DNA from 3 places in the Sporosarcina sp. CAU 1771 genome. Region 3 is predicted to be linked to each of the others. Evidence: riboswitches for the same ligand, from Rfam matches in the RefSeq annotation. Region 3 holds a riboswitch; each other region holds the start of a gene.

Region 1 (4,980 bases), on a different contig from region 3:
ATGAAAAAAAGTATGTTATTAATAATGCTTGCCCTAGTATTAGTTTTATCGGCTTGTGTTAAAACGAAGTCAGACGTAGAAGAAACAGACAAAGGTGTAAATGATGGTGGGACAGATTCAGCTAAAGTTGAAATTGAAATTCTTGCAATGAGCAGCGATGAGGACAACCTTAACATCGTTCGCGATCAGCTTGTAAAAAATGGTTTTGATGTGAAAATTAATATGCAACCAGACTATGGTAGCTACAAAGCGCAACAAGATGCAGGAAACTTTGACGTTTCAATGAGTGGTTGGACAACAGTGACGGGGAATCCCGATTACGCAGTTCGTTCACTATTTAAAACAGACGGAGATTATAGCATAAATGCGGATTCAAAAATGGACGAATTAATTGACAAAGCAAGTACAGAAACACCAGAAGATTATGTTTCAACGTATAAAGAGTTTGAAGAATACCTAGTTTTCGAAAAAGCTTACATTGCACCACTTTTCAGCTCACTTAAAACACAAGCAGTGAACACAGACAAATTAGATATTAACTCAGTTCGTCTATCTAAATCTCGTTCACTTCCTTGGGAAGGTATCAAATTCAATGATGCATCAAAATCAGCAACAGAACCTTTAGTATTGTCACAAACTCAATCGACATTAACTGCATTAGATCCTGTTAAAGCAAACGATGGATCGATTAACATCATTAACACGAATATGCATGTGCGTTTAGTAAACTTAACGGACGACGACAATGTTACTTCTGATGGTTCATTATCTTTAAACCACAGTATTGCTGAAGGAAACTCAGAATACTACTTCATCTTACGTGATGACATTAACTTTGCGAAAGTAACTGACGGAGTAGCTGTAGATTCTGGGGAACGTGTTGGATTTGACGACGTGAAATTCTCACTTGACCGTGCAAAAGACAAAGACTCTGTTCCAGATCACCGTACGTATAGCTTACATGAGCACATTAAGGATGTTGAACTGGTAACAGATCTTGCATCACTAGAAGGAATTAAAGATTCTTCAGGTTCTTCAACAATTAAAGAAGCACTTGAGAATGGTTTAGAAACAAAAATCTCTGAATTAGTTGCTGAAAAAACAGCTTCAAACAACAAAGAAGGAAAATACCAAGTTGTGAAAATGACTACAACAGAGCCGTTCCCACAAGTACTAAACTATTTGGCTCACCAATCAGCTGGTATCGTTTCTAAAAAACAAGTTGAAAGTATTAACACATATGATGTTGCTACATTTGATGTAGATAAAGACATTCCTTACGGTGACGTAAATACAGTAACTGAAGGAAATAAATACGACAACCAATTATATACAAGTGGTCCATATATCATGATTACAAAAAATGATTACGATGCAAAATTCCAGAAAAACCCTGCTTACATGGTAGGAACTGAGAATGAGCCATCAATTACAAACGTTACAATGCGCTTTATTAAAGACAATGATAGTACACTTGCAGCTCTTCGTAACAGCGAAATTGATATGTTCTATGCAGTTCCTGAAACGAAGTTCGATGTAATTGAAGGCGACGAGAAGTTAGAGTTGCAAAAAATACCAAGTAACGCTGTAACGTACATGATTTTCAATACAGCAGGTCGTGACGTTGCTGAAAGCGAAGATCTTCGAAAAGCAGTTCTTTATTCAATCAATCAAGAAGATTTCATAACTTTCTACGGCGGGAACAAAGTAAAAGCATTCTCGACACTAAGCCCTCTAGTAGACACAGGAAATACTCTTGAAGCAGATGCAGCAAAAGCAAAAGAGCATTTAGACAAATACAAAGCAAGTAAATAAGTAGTGAATGACACCAGGTCTTCGGGCTTGGTGTTTTTTTGACTTTCGATAAATTCTAATTGCAAGTACGACCACAACATGTTAGGGTATAGTAAGTAAATAAGATACTACATATAGTGTGAAACGATGAATAGGTACCATAATCGGTTTAAAAGGGAATCCGGAATGTCGGAGCTGTCCCCGCAACTGTAAACGCTGACGACCACTTACAACGTCACTGTGGATAACTCCATGGGAAGGCAAGTGGAAGGACGACGCGCAAGCCAGTAGACCTGCCTTTTCATCGTCAAGCGACACTTTCTTCGGGGGTTGAGAGGTGGAAGCGAGCGGGTATCCGTGATCATTCCGTCTTTTTATGGATTTTTCACGACCTCATTCTGTTTCCAACTTACAAATCTATGAGCGATGGCTCTGCCGAAGAGGCGGATTCATCGCTTTTTTCTATGGAAAAGCGGAATTCTCCGTTCATGAAGGAACGCAACTTAAGTGCGCGACGTCCTGTCGCAACAGTTTCATGACCTAGGCCCCAGCAAAATGACTTGTGACCCCGAGAGGCTGGCGAATGCAGACTAGACACCGCGTCGAAAAGAACAAGGCAGTTTGCGAGGAAGCGAGATTCAGAAATCGCTCCGGCGCTCTGTGATGGCCTCCCGTAGGAAGCCCGCAAGAAGTTCACTGTCGGTCTTCCTACTTCGGCTCACACTTGTCGCTTCTACGCTGGATAAATTGAAATCAACAACATTATTTAACAAAGCCAATTTCAAAGGAGATGGATAAAAGATGACAACACAAGTGAACGTACGAGGAATAGAGCAGCTACTGATCGAGCTAGAAAATGAATTTGGTGTGGAGAAGATGGCTCCACTTATAAAAGTGAGTGAACGTTGGAGAAGTCGATTTCCTGGACAGAAGGACTCGGTTTGGGCAAAAGCAATGACGTTGGAAGCGATTAGCTTTGTCGCAGAAGATGAAACGTACTGGACGTTTGTTGCTTCGCGAATACTGCTGTACGAAGTATATGGAGATTATGAATTGCAAAATGGGAAGGAAGTCTATGTGAATTTTGCGGATCATGTTGAAACGTTAGTTGAAAAAGGATTGTATACACCAGTTCTAACTGAGAAATATTCAAGGGAAGATCTGCAAGCGTTAGGGCATTTATTGGAATTAAAGCGAGATAAGTTATTTACATACATTGGATTAAAGACATTTATGGACCGTTACGTCGCAGTTGATTTCAATAAAAAGGCGGTTGAACTTCCACAGCAACGATGGCTCGTGATCGCAATGACGCTCATGCAAGATGAAACTGTTGACCGTCTAGAAAAGATAGCGGAGTCGTATTGGGCGATGAGCAACTTATATATGACGGTTGCGACGCCGACGTTATCGAATGCAGGGAAAACGCACGGGCAACTATCGAGTTGTTTTATCGATACAGTTGACGATTCGCTGCAAGGAATTTATGACAGCAACACGGACATTGCCAATTTGTCGAAATACGGCGGTGGCATCGGTGTTTATATGGGGAAAGTTCGTAGTAGAGGCTCAGCGATTCGTGGGTTTAAAGGGGCTTCAAGTGGCGTGCTTCCTTGGATTAAGCAATTAAATAATACGGCGGTAAGTGTCGATCAGTTGGGTCAACGACAAGGGGCAATCGCTGTTTACCTAGATGTTTTTCATAAGGATATTTTCACGTTTCTCGATTTGAAATTAAATAATGGTGACGAGCGCTTGCGTGCACATGATATTTTTACAGGTGTTTGTCTGCCGGATATATACATGGAACAAGTCGAAGCACGTGGTGATTGGCATATGTTTGATCCGCATGAAGTTCGTGAAGTAATGGGCTTTTCGTTGGAAGATTTTTACGATGAAAAGCGAGGAAGCGGTTCTTTCCGGGAAAAGTACGAAGCGTGTGTAAATCATCCGACCTTGAGTCGTGAAACCGTTCCGGCGATTGATTTGATGAAGAGAATTTTGCGTAGCCAGTTGGAGACAGGTGTGCCGTTCATGTTTTACCGTGATGAAGTAAACCGTGCCAATGCGAATAAGCATGAAGGAATGATTTATTCTTCGAATTTATGTACAGAAATCACTCAAAATATGAGCGCGACAGAGTTTCAATCGGTCACGTTAGAAGATGATGTGATTGTGACGCGGTCAAAACCAGGTGATTTCGTTGTGTGTAACTTATCTTCGATTAATTTAGGACGAGCGGTTCCTGAAAATGTTTTGGAACGCCTTATCAAAATTCAAGTGCGCATGTTAGATAACGTCATTGATTTAAACAAGATTCCGGTTGTGCAAGCAGCTCGAACGAACTCGAGGTACAGAGGAATTGGACTGGGGACATTTGGGTGGCATCATTTATTGGCGTTAAAGGGAATTCAGTGGGAATCGAACGAAGCGGTTGATTATGCAGATGAGCTTTATGAGAAAATCGCTTATTTAACAATTTCGGCATCCATGGAATTAGCGAAAGAAAAAGGTGCGTATCCATTATTTGAAGGCTCGGATTGGCAAACTGGGGATTATTTTTCGAATAAAGGCTATGACTCAAAAAAGTGGCGTGAACTTCGTGTAGATGTCTCTACAAACGGTATGCGAAACGGTTATTTAATGGCAGTTGCACCGAATTCATCGACATCGGTAATTGCGGGCTCGACGGCTTCGATTGACCCGATATTTAAACCGTTTTTCCATGAAGAGAAGAAGGATTACAAGTTACCAACCGTCGCACCGGATTTAGATCACAACACGTATGATATTTACAGACGTTCAGCGTACATCGTCGATCAGCGGTGGTCTGTGAAACAAAATGCGGCAAGACAGCGCCATATCGATCAAGCCATTTCGTTTAATATATATGTGCCGAATACAATTCGTGCTTCGGTTCTACTTGATTTGCATGTCCAAGCTTGGAAATCGGGTATGAAGACAACGTATTATACCCGTTCGAGCGCAACGGATATTGCGGAGTGTGAATGGTGTCATTCTTAATCGCTTACGCATCTTGGAGCGGAAATACGCAAGAAGTGGCTGAAATCATCGAAGAAACTTTGGTCGGAAAAGGCGTGGACGTGCATTTGTACCGTATTGGAATTGGGGTCGTTCCAAATCCTCGGGAGTTTGACGCGGTGCTCATTGGTTCATTTACATGGG
Region 2 (4,980 bases), on a different contig from region 3:
ATCGTCCAAACAAAGCGACTTGAATTTGTGGGGAATGTTTCAAATGGGCAATTCAATGTCGGTTATAACTTATTAGCAGAAGGAGCAATCCTTGGAACATACAAATTATCGATTACATATTCGGAGGGAACAAAATGAACGCAGTAGAAAAAATTCAACAAGAAGTAAAATCAGCACTGCATGAAGCAGTACTCAAGGCAGGACTAATTGAAGAAGCGGATATGCCGTCCGTTATTTTAGAAACGCCAAGAAGTAAAGAAAATGGAGACTACGCTACGAATATTGCAATGCAATTGACGAAGCTAGCGAAAAAGCCACCTCGTGCAATTGCTGAAGCGATTGTAGAACATGTTGACAAAGTGAGTGCATCGATTGAAAAAATTGAAATTGCTGGACCAGGTTTCATTAACATCACATTGAAAAAAGACTACTTACAAGAAGTAGTCAAAACAGTTCTTGAACAAGGTGAAGACTACGGTCGATCGGATGCAGGCGCTGGAGAAAAAGTACAAGTTGAATTCGTATCCGCGAATCCAACAGGAGATCTTCACTTAGGCCATGCGCGCGGTGCATCGGTGGGAGATTCTTTATGTAATGTGTTGGACATGGCAGGTTTTGATGTGAAACGTGAATATTACATCAACGATGCAGGAAACCAAATTGACAATCTTGCCAAATCAGTTGAAGCACGTTATTTCCAAGCACTTGGTGAAGCGTGTGAAATGCCAGAAGACGGCTATCATGGACAAGACATCATCGAACTTGGAAAACGTCTCGTTGCAGAATTTGGGGATAAATATAAAGATGTATCAAAAGAAGAGCGTTTTGCGTTTTTCCGTGAATACGGCTTAACGTATGAACTTGCGAAGTTAAAGCAAGATTTGGAAGATTTCCGTGTACCTTTCGACAATTGGTTTTCTGAGACGAGTCTCTACGGAAGCGGAAAAATCGAAAGTGCATTAGAGAAATTGCGTTCGAATGGCCATGTGTTTGAAGAAGACGGTGCAACTTGGTTCCGTTCAACTACGTTTGGCGACGACAAAGACCGTGTGTTAATTAAAAACGACGGCTCGTTCACGTATATCTTGCCAGACATTGCCTATCACGAAGATAAAATTCAGCGTGGATTCGACAAGCTCATCAACATTTGGGGTGCGGATCATCACGGGTATATTCCCCGGATGAAAGCTGCAATCGAAGCGCTCGGATATGACCGCGATAAGCTTGAAGTCATCGTTGCGCAAATGGTTCACTTATACAAGGACGGCGAGCGCATGATGATGAGCAAACGTACAGGTAAGGCGGTTACATTACGTGAACTCGTTGAAGATGTGGGTCTAGATGCAGTTCGTTATTTCTTCGTTATGCGTTCTGGGGACACTCAAATGGACTTCGACCTAGATTTAGCGGTTTCGCATTCAAATGAAAATCCGGTTTACTATGCGCAATACGCACATGCTCGAATTTCATCGATTCTACGTCAAGCAGAGGAAATGAAGATTACTGCGAACCCAGAAGGTACAGCGTTATTGACATCAGAAAAAGGAATTGATTTACAAAAGAAAATCGGTGACTTCCCAAGTATCGTAGCAGATGCTGCGCGCTCTCGTTCACCGTACCGTGTTGCAACATATATCCAAGAACTAGCTGCAGCATTCCACTCGTTTTACAATGCAGACAAGGTGTTGGATCCAGAAAATGTTGAGCTATCAGAAGCGCGTTTGGCTTTAATAACAGCCGCTCGTACAACGATTGCGAACGCATTAAAAGTTATTGGCGTATCTGCACCTGAAAAAATGTAAAATTCTTTGCTGCCGCACTGAGGTGTGGCAGTTTTTTTTGATGAAATTAATAGTGCGAATGTCATGATTCGCCGATATATCGGTTGTGAGCGCCGATATCGTGAGCTGGAGCGTCGATATCGGGTCAGTTGTCGCCGATATATGAGACGCAACCGCCGATAAGTGACACTCGAGCGCCGATATATAATAGTAGAGAACAGGTTAAAACTAATTGGCGTATCTGATCCTGAAGAAATGTAAATTGCTTTGCCGCACTGAGGTGTGTCAGTTTTTTTTGATGAAATTTATAGTGCGAACGTCATGTTTCGCCGATATAACGGTTGCAAGCGCCGATATCTGGAGCTGGAACGTCGATATCGGGTCAGTTGTCGCCGATATACAAGACGCAAGCGCCGATAACCGACACACGAGCGCCGAAAACCAACAATAAACAGCCAGTATCGACAAAGGCGAAAAATGTAGTATAATAAAAGGCGAAAACAATTAAATAATCAAAAAAGTAAAGGTGCCCTATTCTCAAGATAGGGTTAAAAGGGAAGCCGGTTTAATTCCGGCGCGGTCCCGCCACTGTAAGTGTGAGCCAATCGTTTTAGATCACTGGAAACTTCCGGGAAGATGCGATGCGCTAGGAGCACAAGTCAGGAGACCTGCCTTTACGAAGTCACCTTGATACCTACGAGGATTAGGTTGGTGTAAAACTGCATATTTTTATGTGCTGATTTTTACCCTAACAAATCCTTCGTGCAAGCGAGGGGTTTTTATTTTTTGAAAAAACAGGAGGAAAAGAAAATGAGTAAAGCAATTAAGTTATGGTTGTTAGCCGTGCTAGCAGTATTTTTATTAGTCGGGTGTGGAACAGGTTCTACTGAAAAAGAAGAGACACCTGAAGTTGATGAAACGCCACAAGCTGAAGTCGAGAAGCCAGAAGAAGAGGAAGTAGTCGAAGAAGCAGCATTTCCAATTACGTTAACAGATGCTGTTGGAAACGAAATTACATTTGAAAAAGCACCAGAGAAAATTGTATCTATGATTCCAAGTAATACAGAAACATTGTTTGCATTAGGTCTTGGTGATCAAGTTGTAGGCGTCAATGATTATGACAACTACCCACCAGAAGCGCTTGAAAAAGAAAAAATTGGCGGCATGGAATTTAATGTGGAAGCAATTGTTGCCATGACTCCTGATATCGTTTTTGCTCACGAATCTGGACTTGGAATGGGCGATGAAGGTCTTCAGCAAATTAGAGATGCGGGAGTTTCTGTGTTTGTTGTGAAAACTGCAAACAATTTTGATGAAACGTATGCTGCAATTGAAACAATTGGACAAGCAACAGGTAAAACTGAAGAAGCTGAAGCGATCATTACAGATATGAAAGCACAAGTGGAAGAAGTACTTGCAAAAATTGCAGATGTTGAAATAGAAAAAACAGTATTTGTTGAAACGTCTCCTGCACCGTCAATTTATACGCCAGGAAAAAACACATTCATGCAGGAAATGCTTGAAATGCTTAAAGTTGAAAACATTTCAGCTGACCAAGATGGATGGTTCGCTATGGAGCCAGAGGAAATTGTGAATCGCAATCCAGACGTTATTATTGTGATGTATGACTACGTTGAAACAGCTGTAGAAGACGTTTATGCACGTCCAGGTTTCGACACAATTACTGCAATCAAAGAAGAACAAGTGATTCAATTAGATGAAAACAAAATAAGCCGTACAGCACCGCGTTTAGCAGAAGGCTTGGAAGAACTTGCAAAAGCCATTTATCCAGAGGTATTTGGTGAGTAAATCAAGCGTTGCCTACCTAGTGTCCGCTGCCACGCTTCTTGTGGCGGTGTGGCTCGGGGTATCCATCGGGACAGTTAAAATCCCGATCAGTACGTTTTGGAATGCGGAAGCGAATGAAGTCGCATCGAATATTTTATGGAATATACGGATGCCACGTGTTGTGTTAGCAGGCCTTGTAGGAGCAGCGCTAGCTATATCGGGAGCAGCTTTTCAGGGACTACTTAAAAATCCGCTCGCGGACCCATATACACTTGGAGTGTCATCCGGAGCATCTGTTGGTGCTGTGATGACACTCTTTTTTGGCATTTCCCTTCCATTTCTAGGTACATATACGCTACCCATATTCAGTATGGTCGGTGCAGCAATAACGATGTTTTTAGTCATGGGTTTTGCGCGCTTAGTTGACCGCTCGATGAAAATGGAAACGATTATTCTCACAGGAATTATTTTCGGTTCGTTTCTCGGATCGGTTTTATCACTAATGATTGCGCTTACTGGGGAAGAACTTCGCCAAATTATTGGTTGGCTTCTCGGCAGTGTATCTATGCGCGGTTGGAATTACGTTTATATGATTTTACCTTTTGTCGTCATCGGTTTCCTGCTGCTTTGGTTCAACCGCAGGGAACTTAATGCGATGTTGTTCGGTGAAGAACGTGCGCATCATTTAGGTGTCAACGTGAAACGTCGAAAGTTCATGATCTTAATTGGTGGGTCTGTGTTAACGGGCGCGGCAGTTGCTGTATCAGGAACAATTGGTTTCGTAGGTTTAGTTGTACCTCATATGACGCGTCTATTATGGGGGTCCGATCATCGTCATTTATTGACGTTATCCTTCATGAATGGGGCGTCACTCCTAATCATTTGTGATCTTGTGGCACGCACAATTATTTCACCAACAGAACTTCCAGTTGGTGTCATTACCGCATTTATCGGAGCTCCGGTATTTGCATTTATCTTTTATAAACAAAGAAGAAAGGGGGCTATGTGAGATGCTGCATGTCGAAAATATTTCAGGTGGTTACGGCAAAGAACCTGTAGTTCAAGCGATTTCATTTCATGTGAATAAAGGGGAAGTACTCGGTATCCTCGGACCGAATGGAAGTGGAAAGTCGACGCTGTTGAAAGTGATTTCTGGAATCCTCGCTGCACAGGAAGGAACGGTTACGGTTGACGGGAAAGTAGCGTCTGCCTATTCACAGAAAGAATTCGCAAGAAAAGTGGCGGTCCTACCCCAATTACATGCACATGCTTTCTCTCATACGGTGCGTGAAACCGTAGAGCTGGGCAGGTATCCGCATCAGTCCGGCTTCTTTTCGTCTTGGTCAGCAGAAGATGAACGTGCTGTGAACGAAGCTATGGAAAATACGGCAATAACGCGTTATCAAGATTC
Region 3 (4,980 bases):
GTTTACCCATAAACTCTTCAACAAATCCGTGTGCAGGCTCGTGAAGTAATTTCTCAGGAGTGTCTAATTGCAGCAACTCTCCATCTTTCATGATGGCAATACGATCGCCCATTTTTAGCGCTTCGTCCATATCATGTGTTACAAAAACTATTGTCTTTTTCAGTTTCTTATGCAATGAAAGCAATTCACCTTGCAGCTGCTCCCGTGAAATTGGGTCAAGCGCACTGAAGGGTTCATCCATTAAAATAATATCAGGATTAGATGCTAAAGCTCTCGCAATACCGATACGTTGTTGTTGACCACCTGAAAGTTCTTTTGGGTAACGAGTTGCGTAAATTTCAGGATCTAAACCAACTAATTCAAGAAGTTCTTTTACACGTGCTTGAATAACGTCCTGTTTCCAACCTTTTAGTTGAGGAACGATAGCAATATTTTTTTCAATCGTATAATGGGGGAAAAGGCCGATTTGTTGAATGACATAACCAATGCTTCTTCTAAGTTCGGCTTGGTTGTAGGATTTGATATCCTTGCCGTTGATGGAGATTGTTCCGCTTGTGTGGGGGATAATGCGGTTGATCATTTTCATTGTGGTAGACTTACCAGAACCACTGGGCCCAATAAGGACAAGTAATTCACCTGCTTCAATTTCAAAGTTGACGGACTTTACTGCTTTAAATCCACCGTCGTACACTTTTGATACATTTTCAAACTTTAACATAAGTACCTCCTATAATATTTAAAAACATATTATTTCCGAATGAACCACTAATTTTGCAGTTAATACAAATAAAAGGGAGTAATCAAAGTGTTCGGATTAATGTCTTACTTCCTCAGTATAACATAAAAATATATATTTCGCACCACGAAATGTATGGTAGAGGGATTCCTGTAAATAAATAACTGTGTTTTCCCCCGCTAATCTCTTGTTTTAAAGTATTTTCAATGGACTAGATAAATAAATACACATATACTATTTGTAATAGAAAGCACGAGGGGTGATATCTTTGGACACGAAGGAATTTAGGGATTGTATGGGACGTTTTGCAACGGGTGTAACAGTTGTAACTTGTGAAACGGATCAAGGAACGCACGGCTTCACTGCAAATTCATTTACATCCGTATCACTTGATCCACCACTCGTCCTCGTTTCAGTAGATCGAACAACGAAGGCAGTCGATTTTTTAAAAGACAATACGTTCACTGTAAATATTCTTAAAGAAAACCAACAAGATACAGCAATGCACTTTGCAGGTCGGATATTTGATAAGCCACCTTTTACATTCGAAAAAGGGAAGTACGGAGACCGCATACAAGACGCACTAGCGTATGTAGACTGCGAACCTTGGGCGACATATGACGGCGGCGACCACGTAATCTATGTGGGGAAAGTTACATCTATGGAATTTGACGACGGAAATCCGCTTGCTTATTACAAAGGTAAGTTCTCAAGCGTAGCGCCTATTTGGAATCGATCGTGGTAACTGAACAGAGGGATGTCTCATTCGTGAGGCATTCTTTTTTTGTATGTGGGAAACAACAGGATTGTGTTTTATCGACGCATTTGGAGTGTATATCGGCACATATCGGGCTTATATCGACGCAATCACACCACATATCGGCGAATCATTACTTAAGTCCCGTCTGAAACAACGTCAATGTCACACACTGGCATTGCGTTTCCACAAAAAATACGGAGTTCTGGTAAATAATGTTTCTATGGGGAATCCTTTTTGTGCGGGAAACGACCGGATTGTAATATATCGACGGTTTTTGGAGTGGGAAAATAGAAGTTGCATAAATTTCCCAATACTTCTATACTAATAAATGACAACTAAATACTAACTATTTTGGTTCTTTGCCTTCGGGTAAAAGATTAATAAGGAATCAGGTGAAAATCCTGAACGGTCCGGCCACTGTAATTGGGAAGTGACTTCTACACAGCCACTGGTTGAAAAACTGGGAAGGCAGAAGAAACGATTCAACCCATAAGTCAGGAGACTTGCCAAGATATCCATGCATTATACCTTCCAGGAAAAAGGTAGCATCGTGTATCTTTCAATCTATTCGTCTATTTATTGAGCATACATCTGCCCTTATCTCTTTTTTCTGGAGGTGAGGGCTTTTTGGTTTCTATACAAGGGATGGGGGGTGTTGTGACTAATAGGAAGATTGTTAGGTGCAGGTTTGTAAAACAAATTTGAGGAGGTAAAAAATGAGTATTCTTAAAAAGTGGTTGAATATAGCAATGATTTTCATCTTATCATTCTCGCTATTATCACCAGCTGCAATTGCAGAAGTACGGGAGTTCGAATCGAACGAATTGGACAATAGTTCCACGACTATTATTGATGAAGAAAATGAAGAAGGGTCGGATATAGACACCGATATAGATACCGGGATAGATACAGAAATGCCCGACTCAAGTACAACGGATGATAGTGCAAAAATCGAGATTATGGCACTAGATGAGGCTGAACCAGCCGGCTACGTGACGATTTCTGTTGAAAAATTTACCCTAGGACAAGGATACATAAAAGAGCCTGTTCAAGTACCTTTTAATAAGGGAGATAAAGTTGCTCAAGTTTTGGTTGACTTTTTAGGGGATGAGAATTATAGCAACACTGGAACTATAGACGACAGCTTCTATTTAGCATCTGTTTATGATCCAAATCCCGGAGAAGTGAAAATTCCACAATACATTCTTGATAAATCTGGCCAAATTGATGGGCGAACGAAATCTGATTGGTTAGGTCAATATGATTACACGAATATGTCTGGTTGGATGGTAGCGGTCAATAATGAGTTTATCCCTGTAGGTGCCTCCCAGGTGTTTCCAGAAGATGGCGACGTCATTAGATGGCAGTTTACAGTACATGGCCTTGGAAGTGATTTAGGCGGAGGTAGTGGTGAAGATAGTTATATTAATCCAGCCAACAAAGATGCACTAACAGAAAAAGTTGCAGAGATTAATAGTGCCCCAAACAAAAACGAAATTTTAGCAAATGCAAATGTACAGTCTGCTTATAATGCGGCATACGCACAGCTTATAAATATGGAAAGCAGCCAAGCAGGTGTCGATGCAGCACTTGAAAAATTAACCGATGTATTAGATGGAAAAGAAGAAATAGAAGAAGTTGATAAAACAGCATTACAAACAGCGATTGAGGAAGCTAAGCAAAACAAAGACTTAGTAAAAGTAAGTGTAGACGGAAAAGATATAGACACTACTGAAAATTGGGTAACACAAGCCGAATTAGACGCGTATGTAAATATCATTCTATCTGCTCAGGATCTAATTGCAGATGAAACAGCAATTCAAGAAAATATTGATGCGAAAGTTTTAGCGTTAAATCAAGCCACGGAAGCATTTAATCAGGCAAAAAGTGCTGGATTAAAAACAGGATCATCTGTTGAAAGTGAAGTAAAGTTTACCGTTGCACCTAAGGCAGTTAGCCTTAAGCTCTACGATGCTAACCAACAAGAAATCAGTATCGGAGATGGTGTTGAAGGGCCGTATAGAGTTTATTCAACAACTCTACAAGTTGGGAACTACCGATATGAAGGTTTTGATAGCAACGATAACAGTGTCGGTGGCGGGCAACTAACAGTTACTGCCGAAGAAAATCAAGAATTTCAATTCCGCCAACTTAATTTTAAAGCAAGTAATGCAGGTTGGACTGTAAACAATGATTACACTGTCAAAGTGGGACAGAATTCGCCAGACGATACGTCATTACAGTTTGGTGAAGTAACTGCACAAGGTCAAATTCCTGTCTTGGCACTTACGGGGAAGACATATTTCTATACATTTGAACCTGATGCAAAACACACTGAATTTATTGCGTTAAGTAATGTTATTACAATACCAATTGCATCATCAGCCCAAGCAATAAATGTGGCAATTCCATTCTCAGGAAATGTAACATTCACAATTCCACAGGAAGCTGAATTGTTTGTGGGGCAAAAAGTTAAACACTTCATCGCGTTTGGGGAAATCCAACCTGAAAGTGAAGCAATAATCAATACTGATGGTACAAAAACATATGCATTCAAGCTTTCGAACAACGGGACCTATAATTACCGTGTGAACCAAGAAGGAAAGCTGACAAATACAGGTACTTTCGCAGCGAATGCACAAAATGCAAAAATGGAAATTACGAAAGAGCAGCTAGATATTTTACCACCGACGGCTATTTTAAATAAAGGTACGTATCTCGAAGGCAACCTATATTTAAATATTAATGAACAAAATCATTTGAAGTTAAATCAAGGTGACGATTTTAAATTACTTCCTCTACGTAGTTGGCAAGCTTTAATTGAAGGCATTAGTAACTACTTCTTTGAGCCTGATTTTCATTATGAAATTATTACAGGTGATGATGTAGTGGGAATTGAACCTGGAAAACCAGGAAGCTATGCGACAGTAAAGGCCTTAAAAGATGGGACAGCGATTGTAAAAGTTACTTATGATGCGCTGAAAGTAAACGGTTCAACATACATTAAGGATGCGGATGATGCATTTAGTGCAATTTGGCCAGAAAATGTCGGTCTATTTGTTGTAACAGTTGGCCAAGGTGAAACAGGCATTTCAACAGGCATCGAAAGTAATCAAGAGCGCAACCAAAAAGCAAATGAAGGTAAAACAGGCAATGCGATTATGAACCTTCAAAACGGTATTTTTGATGCAGATATTGATAGTGTTTATTACGTTAAAGATGAGCCAGGTGCTTATTTCACATTTACACCTACTAAAGGTAGCACGGTCAGTGTGCTTAGCCCAGAAATAAATCACGGTTTAGACACGGCTTCTTATGGAACAGCGACGTTTTCAACGGATGGAGTAACATCAAATCAAGATGGTTCTTTTACAGCTTTGTTAACCGAAGGGCGCAATATTGTTAAAGTAGCAAAGGATGGCAAAGCTGAATACCATGTGATGACAGCTCGTCCACTTGACGTAAGAATTGAAAATCTTACAAA

What was found. Region 3 has a riboswitch for cobalamin ahead of ACXYMX_RS11200 (DUF4430 domain-containing protein). Riboswitches for the same ligand answer to the same signal wherever they lie in the genome.
Region 1: another riboswitch for cobalamin. It lies ahead of ACXYMX_RS02690 (ribonucleoside-diphosphate reductase subunit alpha); the one in region 3 lies ahead of ACXYMX_RS11200 (DUF4430 domain-containing protein).
Region 2: another riboswitch for cobalamin. It lies ahead of ACXYMX_RS03425 (ABC transporter substrate-binding protein); the one in region 3 lies ahead of ACXYMX_RS11200 (DUF4430 domain-containing protein).

What each region holds. Positions count from the first base shown of each region.
Region 1 is NZ_JBTLRN010000002.1:10,532-15,511, forward strand. It holds gene ACXYMX_RS02685 (ABC transporter substrate-binding protein) at 1-1,815, shown strand; cobalamin riboswitch at 1,931-2,109, shown strand; gene ACXYMX_RS02690 (ribonucleoside-diphosphate reductase subunit alpha) at 2,596-4,818, shown strand; gene ACXYMX_RS02695 (flavodoxin) at 4,803-4,980, shown strand, end outside.
Region 2 is NZ_JBTLRN010000002.1:173,218-178,197, forward strand. It holds gene ACXYMX_RS03415 (YwiB family protein) at 1-138, shown strand, start outside; gene argS (arginine--tRNA ligase) at 135-1,802, shown strand; cobalamin riboswitch at 2,289-2,471, shown strand; gene ACXYMX_RS03425 (ABC transporter substrate-binding protein) at 2,592-3,590, shown strand; gene ACXYMX_RS03430 (FecCD family ABC transporter permease) at 3,583-4,578, shown strand; gene ACXYMX_RS03435 (adenosylcobinamide amidohydrolase) at 4,580-4,980, shown strand, end outside.
Region 3 is NZ_JBTLRN010000016.1:18,947-23,926, reverse strand. It holds gene ACXYMX_RS11210 (betaine/proline/choline family ABC transporter ATP-binding protein) at 1-718, opposite strand, end outside; gene ACXYMX_RS11205 (flavin reductase family protein) at 1,005-1,481, shown strand; cobalamin riboswitch at 1,832-2,021, shown strand; gene ACXYMX_RS11200 (DUF4430 domain-containing protein) at 2,213-4,980, shown strand, end outside.